DNA from 2 places in the Enterobacter sichuanensis genome. Region 1 is predicted to be linked to the other one. Evidence: predicted binding sites of a transcription regulator. Region 1 holds the regulator's gene; the other holds the start of a gene.
What was found. The regulator LexA, encoded in region 1, represses DNA repair genes until DNA is damaged. The targets are predictions, from matches to a motif close to TNCTGTATGTACATACAGNA.

Region 1 (6,105 bases):
TGGACGCTGATGGAAACCATCCTTGGCACAACGGGTGCGATTGTCGGGATGATTGCGTTTACGCTGTTGAGCTAAACGCGACGCGTTAACAACGCTCAAAAAATAAGGCCCGGTAGCGTTAGCGCTTACCGGGCCTTTTTATTATCCAGGGCGTCAGGCCGGGCCATAACCCGGCATTGTGTTACTCGCCCTGCGTGGCGCTCTCAATCGTCAGGCGCACGTCTGAGGTGATCAGCTCTGCCAGCATCTGGTAAACCTTCAGCGTCTCTTCCGGCTCGGCATCACCCGTATCACTGATATAGCCTTCATCACGCAGCGTCAGAACCAGGGAGCTGAAGACCGCTTTGTCGAAGAATTCAGGCGCGTTAATGCCGTGCAGCACGGACAGGCGTTGTGCCAGCGTCCGGCTCTCTTTCTCCAGCGTACCGCGGTTGATGGACGGGTTCGCACTCAGCAGCCAGAACGTAATGGCGTAGCGCTGCAACGTTTCGCGCGCACCGGCCGCCAGCAGCTGCAGGGTACGGGAGCGTGACGGATTGATGTGCAGCTCGTCATTCGTCACGGTGATCAACCCCTGACGACGCAGCTCTTCGGTCAGTTTATCCAGCACGCCCGCCAGCTCGTCTTTGCTCCAGCGCAGGAACAGCTCCGCTTTCAGCATCGGGTAGAGTGTCTCAACGTGGTGCAACAGCGCCTGGCGCGAGATGCGACGATGCTGGGTAATAATGGCCGCCATGAGCGACGGCAGCATCAGCATGTGGGTGATGTTGTTACGGTAGTACGTCATCAGCACGGCCTGCTCGCGCGGCAGAATGATGATGTCGCCGATGGTGTCTTTTTCGACTTCGAACTTGTTCATCTGCAACGCGTGATCGATAAGCTCACTGGCCGTTGCAGAAGGTACGGTTGAATCAACCGAATACGGCACGTTGCGCATCATATCCAGATAGCAATCCAGCTGCTCTGTCAGCTGTTCACGGGTTAGCGAACGTTGACGTGAAGCCAGAAGCGCCGTACAGCACAGGTTCATGGCGTTAGCCGCACCGGCGTTGTTAATGCGCACCATCAACTCAGAGGCGATGCCGTTGACCGTTGGCGTCAGCCAGGCCGGACGAACCGCTTCGATAGGGTCAATGGACTCGCGCCACTCCGGAACGTGGTGGTTCAGGTACGTCATCAGCGGCATCGGCTCGCCAAAGTTGACGTAGCCCTGGCCGAGGTTGCGTAACTTGCTCAGGCCACGCAGCATCTGCGGCAGGCTCTCTTTCTCTTTGGTCGCCCCACGCAGCTCTTTGGCGTAAGTTCCTACTTCCATCACATGCTCATAGCCAATGTAGATTGGCACCAGCGTGATGGGACGGGTTCCTCCGCGCAGCATCGCCTGGATGGTCATCGACAGCGTGCCGGTTTTCGGATCGAGCAGACGCCCGGTACGGGAACGACCGCCCTCCACGAAGTACTCCACGGAATAGCCACGGCTGAACAGCTCGCCCAGATATTCACGGAATACGGTGGAGTAGAGCTTGTTGCCCTTGAAGGTACGACGAATAAAGAAGGCACCCAGGCGGCGGAAAATCGGGCCTGCTGGCCAGAAGTTCAGGTTAATCCCGGCAGCGATGTGCGGTGGCACCAGCCCCTGGTGATAGAGCACATAAGACAGAAGCAGGTAGTCCATGTGGCTGCGGTGGCAGGGAACATAGACAATCTCATGGCCATCATGCGCCAGCTGACGTACACGCTCGGCATTATGAACGTTGATGCCCTGATAGAGGCGGTTCCAGGTAAAGCCGAGAATACGGTCGGAAAGGCGAATCATCTCGTAAGAGAAGTTCGCGGCGATCTCTTCCATCAGCGCAATGGCGTTCTGCTGGGCTTTCTCATGCGAAATTTTCTTGCTGCGCGCTTCGTCTTCAACGGCGCGGGCAATCGCTTTAGAGGCCAACAATTTGTTGAACAGATCCTGACGCGCCGGGAGACGTGGCCCGACGGCAGCCAGGCGCTGACGGGCGAAGTGCATACGCGCCACGCGCGCCAGTTTTTGCGCGATGATCTTGTCGGTGCCGTGCTCGTCCGCCATTCGACGCAGCGACACGGAAGGGGAGAAACGGACGAAACTGTCGCGTCCCAGCCAGGAGACCGCAAAGAACTTCTGGATGCCGTTAAGCATGCGCAACGGTGGGTTCTCTTCCCCTTTTTCGCGGCCCGGGCGGCGACCAAACATCACCGACACCGGCACCATCTGTACATCCAGGTCAGGATTGCTGCGGTGCAGGTCGAGATAGTCATGGAACAGCTTGATGGACTCTTCCTTTGGCGTGTAATAGGTAAACACACGCGGCCCACCGTGGATGAACACGTAGCGCGGCAGCAGCGTACCGTCAACTTCCAGCGGTTCAAGCGGGTCAGGTAAGTCATGCGCCAGACACTGGGCGCGAAGCGTCAGTAAGTCTGCCTTCGAGTTATAAGGCAAAACATACATAATGGGACGCGACGTATCGAGCCCCAATTCCAGCGCGGGTTCTGCTGGGATAGACTTGCTTTTTACCAGGATGCTTAATGGTAAATTAAGTAATTTGTAGTAAATTCGTGGCCAGCCGGACATAAACGATGTAAAGCCTCTGGTTAATAATGCAATTGCGGCGCAAGGATAACAGAAAGCGCGCAAAATTTCTGTTGTTACCCGTCATACTTCAGGCTGTAGCGAAACGCGTTACGGCCCCTGTTACTGACGCTCTTTTTTAAAAAAGGTTCTTTTAATGGCCAATAATACCACTGGGTTAACCCGAATCATCAAAGCTGCTGGCTACTCCTGGAAAGGTTTTCGCGCCGCGTGGGTCAACGAAGCTGCCTTCCGCCAGGAGGGCATCGCCGCGATTGTCGCGGTGATTATCGCCTGTTTCCTTGATATTGATGCGATAACGCGCGTTCTTCTGATCGGATCCGTATTGTTGGTGATGATAGTGGAAATTCTGAATAGCGCTATTGAGGCCGTTGTGGATCGTATCGGCTCTGATTTCCACGAACTTTCAGGCCGGGCAAAAGACATGGGCTCTGCTGCCGTGTTGCTGTCGATTATCACTGCCGTTATCACCTGGGTCACGCTGCTTTGGTCACATTTCCGATGAGCCTCGAGGAATAATTAAGTCCCTGGTTTTTTGTGCAGTTTTTGGTTCCAAAATCGCCTTTGACTGTATATACTCACAGCATAACTGTATATACACCCAGGGGGCGGAATGAAAGCGTTAACGACCAGGCAGCAAGAGGTGTTTGATCTCATTCGGGATCATATCGGCCAGACGGGTATGCCACCCACGCGTGCGGAAATCGCGCAGCGTCTGGGCTTCCGTTCTCCGAATGCTGCCGAAGAACACCTGAAAGCGCTGGCGCGTAAGGGTGTCATTGAGATTGTTTCGGGCGCGTCACGGGGTATCCGCCTGCTGGTGGAAGAAGAGACGGGCATTCCGCTGGTAGGGCGTGTTGCTGCAGGTGAGCCTTTACTGGCTCAGCAGCATATTGAAGGCCATTACCAGGTCGATCCTGGTATGTTCAAACCGAGCGCTGATTTCCTGCTGCGCGTAAGCGGTATGTCGATGAAAGACATCGGCATTCTTGATGGCGATCTGCTTGCGGTTCACAAAACGCAGGATGTACGAAACGGCCAGGTTGTGGTCGCACGCATTGATGATGAAGTGACCGTCAAGCGTCTGAAAAAACAGGGTAACACCGTACAGTTACTGCCTGAAAACAGCGAGTTCTCCCCGATTGTGGTGGACCTCCGTGAACAGAACTTCTCTATCGAAGGACTGGCGGTTGGGGTGATTCGCAACGGTGAATGGCTTTAATCTTTTCCTGACAGGCTACAGCTCCGCTGTAGCCTGATTCATTTCCCACTTCCGGTATTTTTCATGTCACTGCTGACGGCATCCGATAAGGCATTGTGGCGTCTTGCTTTGCCGATGATTTTCTCCAATATCACCGTGCCCTTGCTGGGGCTGGTCGATACCGCCGTTATTGGTCATCTGGATTCGCCTGTTTATCTTGGCGGCGTGGCGATTGGCGCGACGGCAACCAGCTTTCTGTTCATGTTGCTGCTCTTTTTGCGCATGAGTACGACCGGCCTTACCGCGCAGGCTTACGGTGCAAAAGATCCGTTGCGTCTGGCGCGTGCGCTGGTACAGCCGATGATGCTTGCGCTTGGCGCAGGGGCGTTGATCGTTTTACTGCGCGCTCCCCTGATTGACCTTGCACTCCATATCGTTGGCGGCAGCGAGGCAGTACTGGAACAGGCGCGGCGTTTTCTTGAAATCCGCTGGCTTAGCGCGCCCGCCTCGCTGGCTAATCTGGTTCTACTGGGGTGGCTCCTGGGCGTCCAGTATGCCCGTGCGCCTGTCATTCTGCTGGTGGTGGGCAACCTGCTCAACATTGTGCTGGATGTCTGGCTGGTAATGGGGCTGCAAATGAACGTGCAGGGGGCAGCGCTGGCGACGGCGATTGCCGAATACGGGACCTTTATTATTGGTCTGTGGATGGTCTGGCGTGTGCTGGTGATGCGCGGGATTTCCCTTGCGCTGCTCAAAACCGCCTGGCGCGGCAATATCCGTAAGCTGCTGGCGCTCAACCGTGACATCATGCTGCGTTCATTGCTGCTTCAACTCTGCTTTGGTGCACTGACGGTCTTTGGCGCACGGCTCGGGCCAGACATCGTTGCGGTTAATGCCGTCCTGATGACGCTGCTGACCTTTACCGCCTATGCGCTGGACGGCTTTGCCTATGCGGTTGAAGCGCATTCGGGGCAGGCGTATGGCGCACGGGAAAGCGGGCATCTGCGGGATGTCTGGCGGGCGGCCTGTCGACAGTCGGGTCTGGTGGCGTTGGCATTCGCGCTGATTTACGCCTGCTTTGGCGAACAGATTATCGCGTTACTCACCTCCCTGCCGGCACTGCGCGAACTGGCGAGCCATTATCTCATCTGGCAGGTCATTTTGCCGGTGGTGGGTGTCTGGTGTTATCTGCTGGACGGCATGTTTATTGGCGCGACGCGCGGAGCCGAAATGCGTAACAGCATGGCTGTCGCGGCGGCCGGGTTTGGCCTGACGTTGCTGACGCTTCCGTGGCTTGGTAACCACGGTTTATGGCTGGCGTTGGCCGTCTTTCTCTCACTGCGCGGGTTATCGCTGGCGTTTATCTGGCGCCGACACTGGCAAAACAATACCTGGTTCCCCTCACGCCACGATATATCGTGACGGTTAAAGATTCCGAATATGAAACTAACAGCGGAATCCTTAACTACAATAATTATCACGTCCAGCAGAAAAGAACGTAACGGACGTTACGACCCGACGCTTAACGAAGAGGACACGATGATGAATAAAGACGAAATCGGCGGCAACTGGAAGCAGTTCAAAGGTAAAGCGAAAGAACAGTGGGGTAAGCTGACGGATGACGATATGACCGTCATTGAAGGTAAACGCGACCAGCTTGTCGGTAAAATTCAGGAGCGTTACGGCTACGCAAAAGACCAGGCGGAAAACGAAGTCAAAGACTGGGAAACCCGTAACGATTACCGCTGGTAACGCTGAATAACCCACTGAGGCGGCTTAAAAGCCGCCTTTTCTTTTGCTGCTAACGCGGCTTTTTCTTTACCAGAATCGAGTGGTCGTGCTGACATGCGTCCTGATGACGACAGGCTTCCACTTCCACACACGCTGAGCACAGACCGTGTGCTTCAATCACGTTATGGCGCAGGGCAAAGCCCATTTTAGCGGCCAGCGTATGCATAATGTCTTCCACACCTTCCGCACCTTCTTCTTTCACCACGCCGCAGCGGTCACAAATAAACATCGCCGAGGTGTGGGTAGGCTGATCGAACAGATGACACAGCACATAGCTGTTTGTGGATTCGACTTTATGCACAAACCCTTGTTCCAGCAGGAAATCCAGCGCGCGATAGACCGTCGGTGGCTTTGCCTGCGGCTCGCTTTCGCGGAGCAGGTCGAGCAGATCGTAGGCGCTGATGGCACCCTGTTGCAGACTCATCAAGCGCAACACTTCAAGGCGCTGCGGAGTCAGGCGCACATTGCGTTGCGCGCACAGCTTTTCGGCCTG
Region 2 (6,105 bases), 1.6 Mb from region 1:
ACGAACTGCCAGGCGGAGAGATCCACGCCGCGTGGCATTTACGCTACGCAGGCCGCGATCTCTTCGTAAAATGCGATGAGCGTGAGCTTCTTCCAATATTTACTGCCGAAGCCGACCAACTGGAGCTGTTGTCCCGCAGCAAAACGGTGACGGTTCCGCAGGTCCTGGCCGTGGGTAGTGACCGCGACTACAGCTTTCTGGTGATGGAATATCTCCCTGCCCGTCCGCTGGATGCCCATAACGCCTTCATTCTCGGCCAGCAGTTAGCGCGACTTCATCAATGGAGCGACCAGCCGCAGTTTGGTCTCGATTTCGACAACGATCTCTCCACCACGCCTCAGCCCAACGCCTGGCAGCGCCGCTGGTCGACGTTTTTTGCCGAGCAACGCATTGGCTGGCAGCTTGAGCTGGCCGCTGAGAAAGGGCTGGAATTTGGCAATATTGATGCCATCGTCGAACACGTTCAGCAGCGTCTGGCCTCCCACCAGCCGCAGGCGTCTCTGCTGCACGGTGATTTATGGTCCGATAACTGCGCGTTGGGTCCCAACGGCCCCTATATCTACGACCCGGCCTGTTACTGGGGTGACAGAGAGTGCGATCTGGCCATGCTGCCGCTGCATCCTGAGCAGCCGCCGCAAATATACGACGGGTACCAGTCCGTTTCCCCCCTGCCGCACGGTTTCCTCGATCGTCAACCGGTATATCAGCTGTATACGCTGATGAACCGCGCCATCCTCTTTGGTGGCGAACACCTTGTTAACGCCCAGCGGGCGCTCGAACGCATGCTTGCCGCCTGACAACAAAACGGGTGGCCTGAACGCCACCCTTACCGCTTACAGAAAACCAAGCAGTGAGAAGAAGAAATACCCCGCCACAATGACGATCGCAGGAAGGATATAGAGCGGGAAGATCTGCAGAAAAATGGAGTGACGCGGAACCACAATCCGGGATTCAATCTGTTCCCGGGTCATCCCTTCCGGGCCTTTGGCCTGCTCGAGAATCATCTGATCTTCAACCCCTTCACGAAGAAAACGCGTCTGACGGCTCATTCGTGCGCCGGAGGCCTGCAACGCCATGGCGATAAAGATCAGCGCATAGATAATCCAGAACCCAATATTGAGCTGCTGATGAAAGTCCGGCGTGGGGGAGTTGAACCAGAAGACATTCAAAAATGGCGTGTTAAAACGCATCATCTCAATCATGACATGCGCAAAATCAAGCATGACCGCATTAATACCCGGCTGTTTTTCGCTGTGATCGTACATGAACTTGAGCACAGAAATCAGCGTAGAAATAACGGCGGGAATAAAAATCACCCAGCCAGCAACCCGTTTTAAGACCGCAATGCGTCCAGCTTGTTGATACGTCATCAGTTCCTCTTCATAAAGACGCGTTATTTGTGCCTAAGTCTACCTGCTGGTCATCAATTTCGCCCGCTCTTTAAAAGCAATATGCTAAATTGCAGAGTGTGCTTAGCACGTATCGTCTGTCGAACACCCTGGATAAGGAGACGTTGTGATGTCGACACCGCGCCAAATTCTTGCCGCAATTTTTGACATGGATGGATTACTGATCGATTCCGAGCCGTTGTGGGATCGCGCTGAACTGGACGTCATGGCCAGTCTGGGCGTTGATATCAACCGCCGTAATGAACTTCCTGATACGCTGGGTCTGCGCATCGACATGGTGGTGGACCTGTGGTTTGCCCAACAGCCGTGGGTGGGCCCCGACCGTGATGAAGTGACCGCCCGTATTATCAGCCGCGCGATTTCCCTGGTGGAAGAGAACAGGCCGCTGCTGCCCGGCGTACGTGACGCCGTCGCGCTGTGCAAAGCTCAGGGGCTGAAAGTCGGCCTGGCCTCCGCCTCCCCGCTGCACATGCTGGAAAAAGTGCTCACCATGTTTGAGCTGCGCGACAGTTTCGATGCCCTGGCGTCCGCTGAAAAATTGCCTTACAGCAAGCCGCATCCTCAGGTCTATCTGGACTGCGCCGCGAAACTGGGCCTGGATCCCCTTAACTGTGTCGCGCTGGAAGATTCCGTTAACGGTATGGTGGCGTCCAAAGCCGCGCGGATGCGTTCCATTGTGGTGCCCGCTGAAGAGGGCCGTCACGATCCCCGGTTTGCCCTGGCCGATGTGAAGCTCACGTCACTAACAGAGCTCACGGCACGACACCTGCTGGGCGGTTAACCCTTATCGCCGGTTTGTGACAAACAGTTACACCGTCACCTCTTCCGCCTACTGTATAAAAACCCTATACTGTATGAATTGACAGTTTCGTGGGTTTTATCATGACGGCGGAAGGCCACCTGCTTTTTTCTATTGCGTGTGCAGTATTTGCCAAAAATGCTGAACTCACCCCCGTGCTGGCACAGGGGGACTGGTGGCATATTGTCCCTTCCGCCGTATTAACCTGTCTGCTGCCCGACATCGACCACCCGAAATCCTTCCTCGGACAACGTCTGAAGTGGGTGTCAAAACCCATCGCCCGCGCGTTCGGCCACCGGGGATTTACCCACAGTCTGCTGGCCGTATTTGGCCTGCTGACGCTGTTCTATTTAAAAGTGCCCGAAAGCTGGATAGTGCCTGCGGATGCCATTCAGGGCATGGTGCTGGGTTATCTGAGCCATATTCTCGCCGATATGCTGACGCCTGCGGGCGTGCCGCTGCTGTGGCCCTGCCGCTGGCGTTTTCGTTTTCCCATCCTTGTTCCCCAGAAAGGTAACCAGCTTGAGCGCGCATTGTGCATGGCGCTATTTGCTTACGCCGTCTGGATGCCGCAAACATTGCCCGAAAACAGTGCAGTCCGCTGGTCGTCCCAGATGATTAATTCACTGCAATTTCAGTTCAATCGTTTTATTCATCACCAGATTGAACAGTAAACCGACAAAATCATCCCATTTGTCATAACCCATTCCATTTGGATATAAGCGCTACATCACACTTCTGCTAACCTTCCGCCAACAGGATCGGTAAAAACCGGCCCGATAATAAATCAGGAGAACGGGGATGAATTTTCCACTCATCGCGAACGTCGTTGTGTTCGTTGTATTGCTATTGCTTCTCGCGCAGACGCGCCACAAACAGTGGAGCCTGGCGAAGAAAGTGCTGGTCGGTCTGGCCATGGGTGTCGTATTTGGTCTGGCATTACAGGCGATTTATGGCTCCGATAATCCAGTTCTGAAAGATTCTATTCAGTGGTTCAACATTGTCGGTAACGGCTATGTTCAGCTGCTGCAGATGATCGTTATGCCGCTGGTGTTCGCCTCTATTCTGAGCGCCGTTGCGCGCCTGCATAACGCCACTCAACTGGGCAAAATCAGTTTCCTGACCATCGGTACGCTGCTGTTTACCACGCTGATTGCCGCGCTGGTGGGTGTGCTGGTGACCAACCTGTTTGGCCTGACGGCCGAAGGTCTGGTTCAGGGCAGTGCTGAAACGGCGCGTCTGACCGCGATTCAGACCAACTACGTAGATAAAGTGGCTGACCTGACCGTGCCGCAAATGGTGCTTTCCTTCATTCCGAAGAACCCGTTTGCTGACCTGACCGGTGCAAATCCAACCTCCATCATCAGCGTGGTGATTTTCGCCGCGTTCCTGGGCGTGGCGGCGCTGAAGCTGCTGAAAGACGACGCGCCAAAAGGCGAGCGCGTGCTGACCGCCATCGATACCCTGCAAAGCTGGGTGATGAAGCTGGTACGTCTGGTGATGCAGTTAACCCCTTATGGCGTGCTGGCGCTGATGACCAAAGTGGTCGCTGGCTCTAACCTGCAGGACATTATCAAGCTGGGAAGTTTCGTCGTCGCCTCTTACCTGGGTCTGGGCATCATGTTCGTGGTGCACGGTATCCTGCTGGGTGTAAACGGCGTCAGCCCGCTGAAATACTTCCGTAAAGTCTGGCCAGTGTTGACCTTTGCCTTCACCAGCCGTTCCAGCGCCGCGTCTATTCCACTGAACGTGGAAGCGCAGACCCGTCGTCTGGGCGTGCCTGAGTCTATCGCCAGCTTCTCGGCCTCGTTTGGTGCAACCATTGGTCAGAACGGTTGCGCAGGCCTCTACCCGGCAATGCTGGCGGTGATGGTCGCGCCAACGGTGGGGATTAACCCGCTGGATCCGGTCTGGATCGCCACGCTGGTCGGGATTGTGACCGTGAGCTCCGCAGGCGTTGCGGGCGTTGGAGGTGGCGCAACTTTCGCCGCGCTGATTGTTCTGCCAGCGCTGGGCCTGCCGGTTACGCTAGTCGCCCTGCTGATCTCCGTTGAACCGCTGATCGACATGGGCCGTACCGCGCTGAACGTCAGCGGCTCAATGACCGCCGGTACGCTGACCAGCCAGTGGCTGAAGCAGACTGACAAAACGATTCTGGAAAGTGAAGACGACGCCGAGCTGGCGCACCGTTAATCACTGTAGAAATAAAAAAACCGCCTGATGGCGGTTTTTTTATGACTGTTATTCTTCAACCTCTTCATCCTGGCGTATCTGCATCGCCCACCGCTGCGCGGACTCCGGCACCGTAAACACGGGGGAACGACGGAAGTGCTCACCGATCAGCACAAAGGCCACGTATTTACCCCGCAGTTGCCAGACATCGCGAAACCCCTCCACTTTCAGGGCATGGTCAGGCGGCGCGGGCTCAACGCGGGGCACATAGCTAATAACCTGGCGGTTTTGTTGACGAAGAGGTTTCATAAGCGACGGATTCACTAAAACAAATTCTTGAAGCAGGAAAATTCTATGATAGCCGATCCTGCCCCCACGCGTCGCGCCTTGCGTGTGGTTGAGCGTGCCTTTTACGCAGTCAGTATCTGAAAACTCTTAGTTCACCTGCCCTTTCCCTACATTGTTCTATAGTTAACAGGGTTTTTTAGGAATGAATAAAGGAGAAGCGTGCAATGTCGAACAAAGATAAAACACATCAATCACCCATTCATGGCACCGAAGAATCGCAACCTGGGATGGACTCCCTTGCCCCTGAAGATGGCTCTCATCGCCCTTCCCCTGGCCCGTCCGCCCCAGGCGAGCAGCCTACCGCGCCGGGCAGTCTGAAATCACCGGACACCGGCAATGAGAAGCTGAAATCCCTCGATCCTCATCGCAAAGGCGGAGAAGGCTATGCGCTGACCACCAACCAGGGGGTGCGCATCGCTGACGACCAGAACTCCCTGCGCGCCGGGTCCCGCGGGCCAACCCTGCTGGAAGATTTTATCCTGAGGGAAAAAATTACCCACTTTGACCACGAACGCATACCGGAGCGCATCGTCCACGCGCGCGGCTCCGCTGCGCACGGCTACTTCCAGCCCTACAAGAGCCTGAAAGCGATCACCAAAGCGGACTTCCTCTCCGACCCGGACAAGATAACGCCGGTGTTCGTGCGTTTCTCCACCGTTCAGGGCGGTGCGGGCTCGGCGGATACAGTGCGTGATATCCGCGGCTTCGCCACCAAGTTTTATACCGAAGAGGGTATTTTCGATCTGGTGGGTAATAACACCCCGGTGTTTTTCATTCAGGATGCGCATAAATTTCCTGACTTTGTCCATGCGGTAAAACCGGAGCCCCACTGGGCCATACCGCAGGGACAAAGTGCGCACGACACCTTCTGGGACTATGTCTCTCTGCAGCCTGAAACCTTGCACAACGTGATGTGGGCGATGTCAGACCGCGGGATCCCCCGCAGTTACCGCACCATGGAGGGGTTTGGCATTCACACCTTCCGGATGATCAACGCCGAGGGGAAAGCCACGTTTGTCCGTTTCCACTGGAAACCGGTGGCGGGTAAAGCCTCGCTGGTGTGGGATGAGGCGCAGAAACTGACCGGGCGCGACCCGGACTTCCATCGCCGGGAGCTGTGGGAGGCCATTGAAGCCGGCGACTTCCCGGAATATGAACTGGGCCTGCAGCTGATCCCGGAAGAGGACGAATTTAAGTTCGATTTCGATCTCCTGGACCCGACCAAACTGATCCCGGAGGAGCTGGTGCCGGTTCAGCTGGTGGGTAAAATGGTGCTCAACCGCAACCCGGATAACTTCTTTGCCGAAAACGAACAGGCCGCCTTCCATCCCGGGCATATCGTGCCGGGGCTGGACTTCACCAACGATCCGCTGTTAC

Region 2: the regulator LexA is predicted to act here: its motif matches at 2,258-2,277, upstream of C1N69_RS09150 (metal-dependent hydrolase).

The regions. Positions count from the first base shown of each region.
Region 1 is NZ_CP027986.1:315,363-321,467, forward strand. It holds gene gntU (gluconate transporter) at 1-75, shown strand, start outside; gene plsB (glycerol-3-phosphate 1-O-acyltransferase PlsB) at 182-2,602, opposite strand; gene C1N69_RS01480 (diacylglycerol kinase) at 2,757-3,125, shown strand; gene lexA (transcriptional repressor LexA) at 3,234-3,842, shown strand; gene dinF (MATE family efflux transporter DinF) at 3,906-5,243, shown strand; gene C1N69_RS01495 (CsbD family protein) at 5,364-5,573, shown strand; gene zur (zinc uptake transcriptional repressor Zur) at 5,623-6,105, opposite strand, start outside.
Region 2 is NZ_CP027986.1:1,913,402-1,919,506, reverse strand. It holds gene C1N69_RS09165 (fructosamine kinase family protein) at 1-797, shown strand, start outside; gene C1N69_RS09160 (YniB family protein) at 834-1,370, opposite strand; gene hxpB (hexitol phosphatase HxpB) at 1,519-2,190, shown strand; gene C1N69_RS09150 (metal-dependent hydrolase) at 2,292-2,882, shown strand; gene tcyP (cystine/sulfocysteine:cation symporter) at 3,010-4,401, shown strand; gene cedA (cell division activator CedA) at 4,450-4,689, opposite strand; gene katE (catalase HPII) at 4,893-6,105, shown strand, end outside.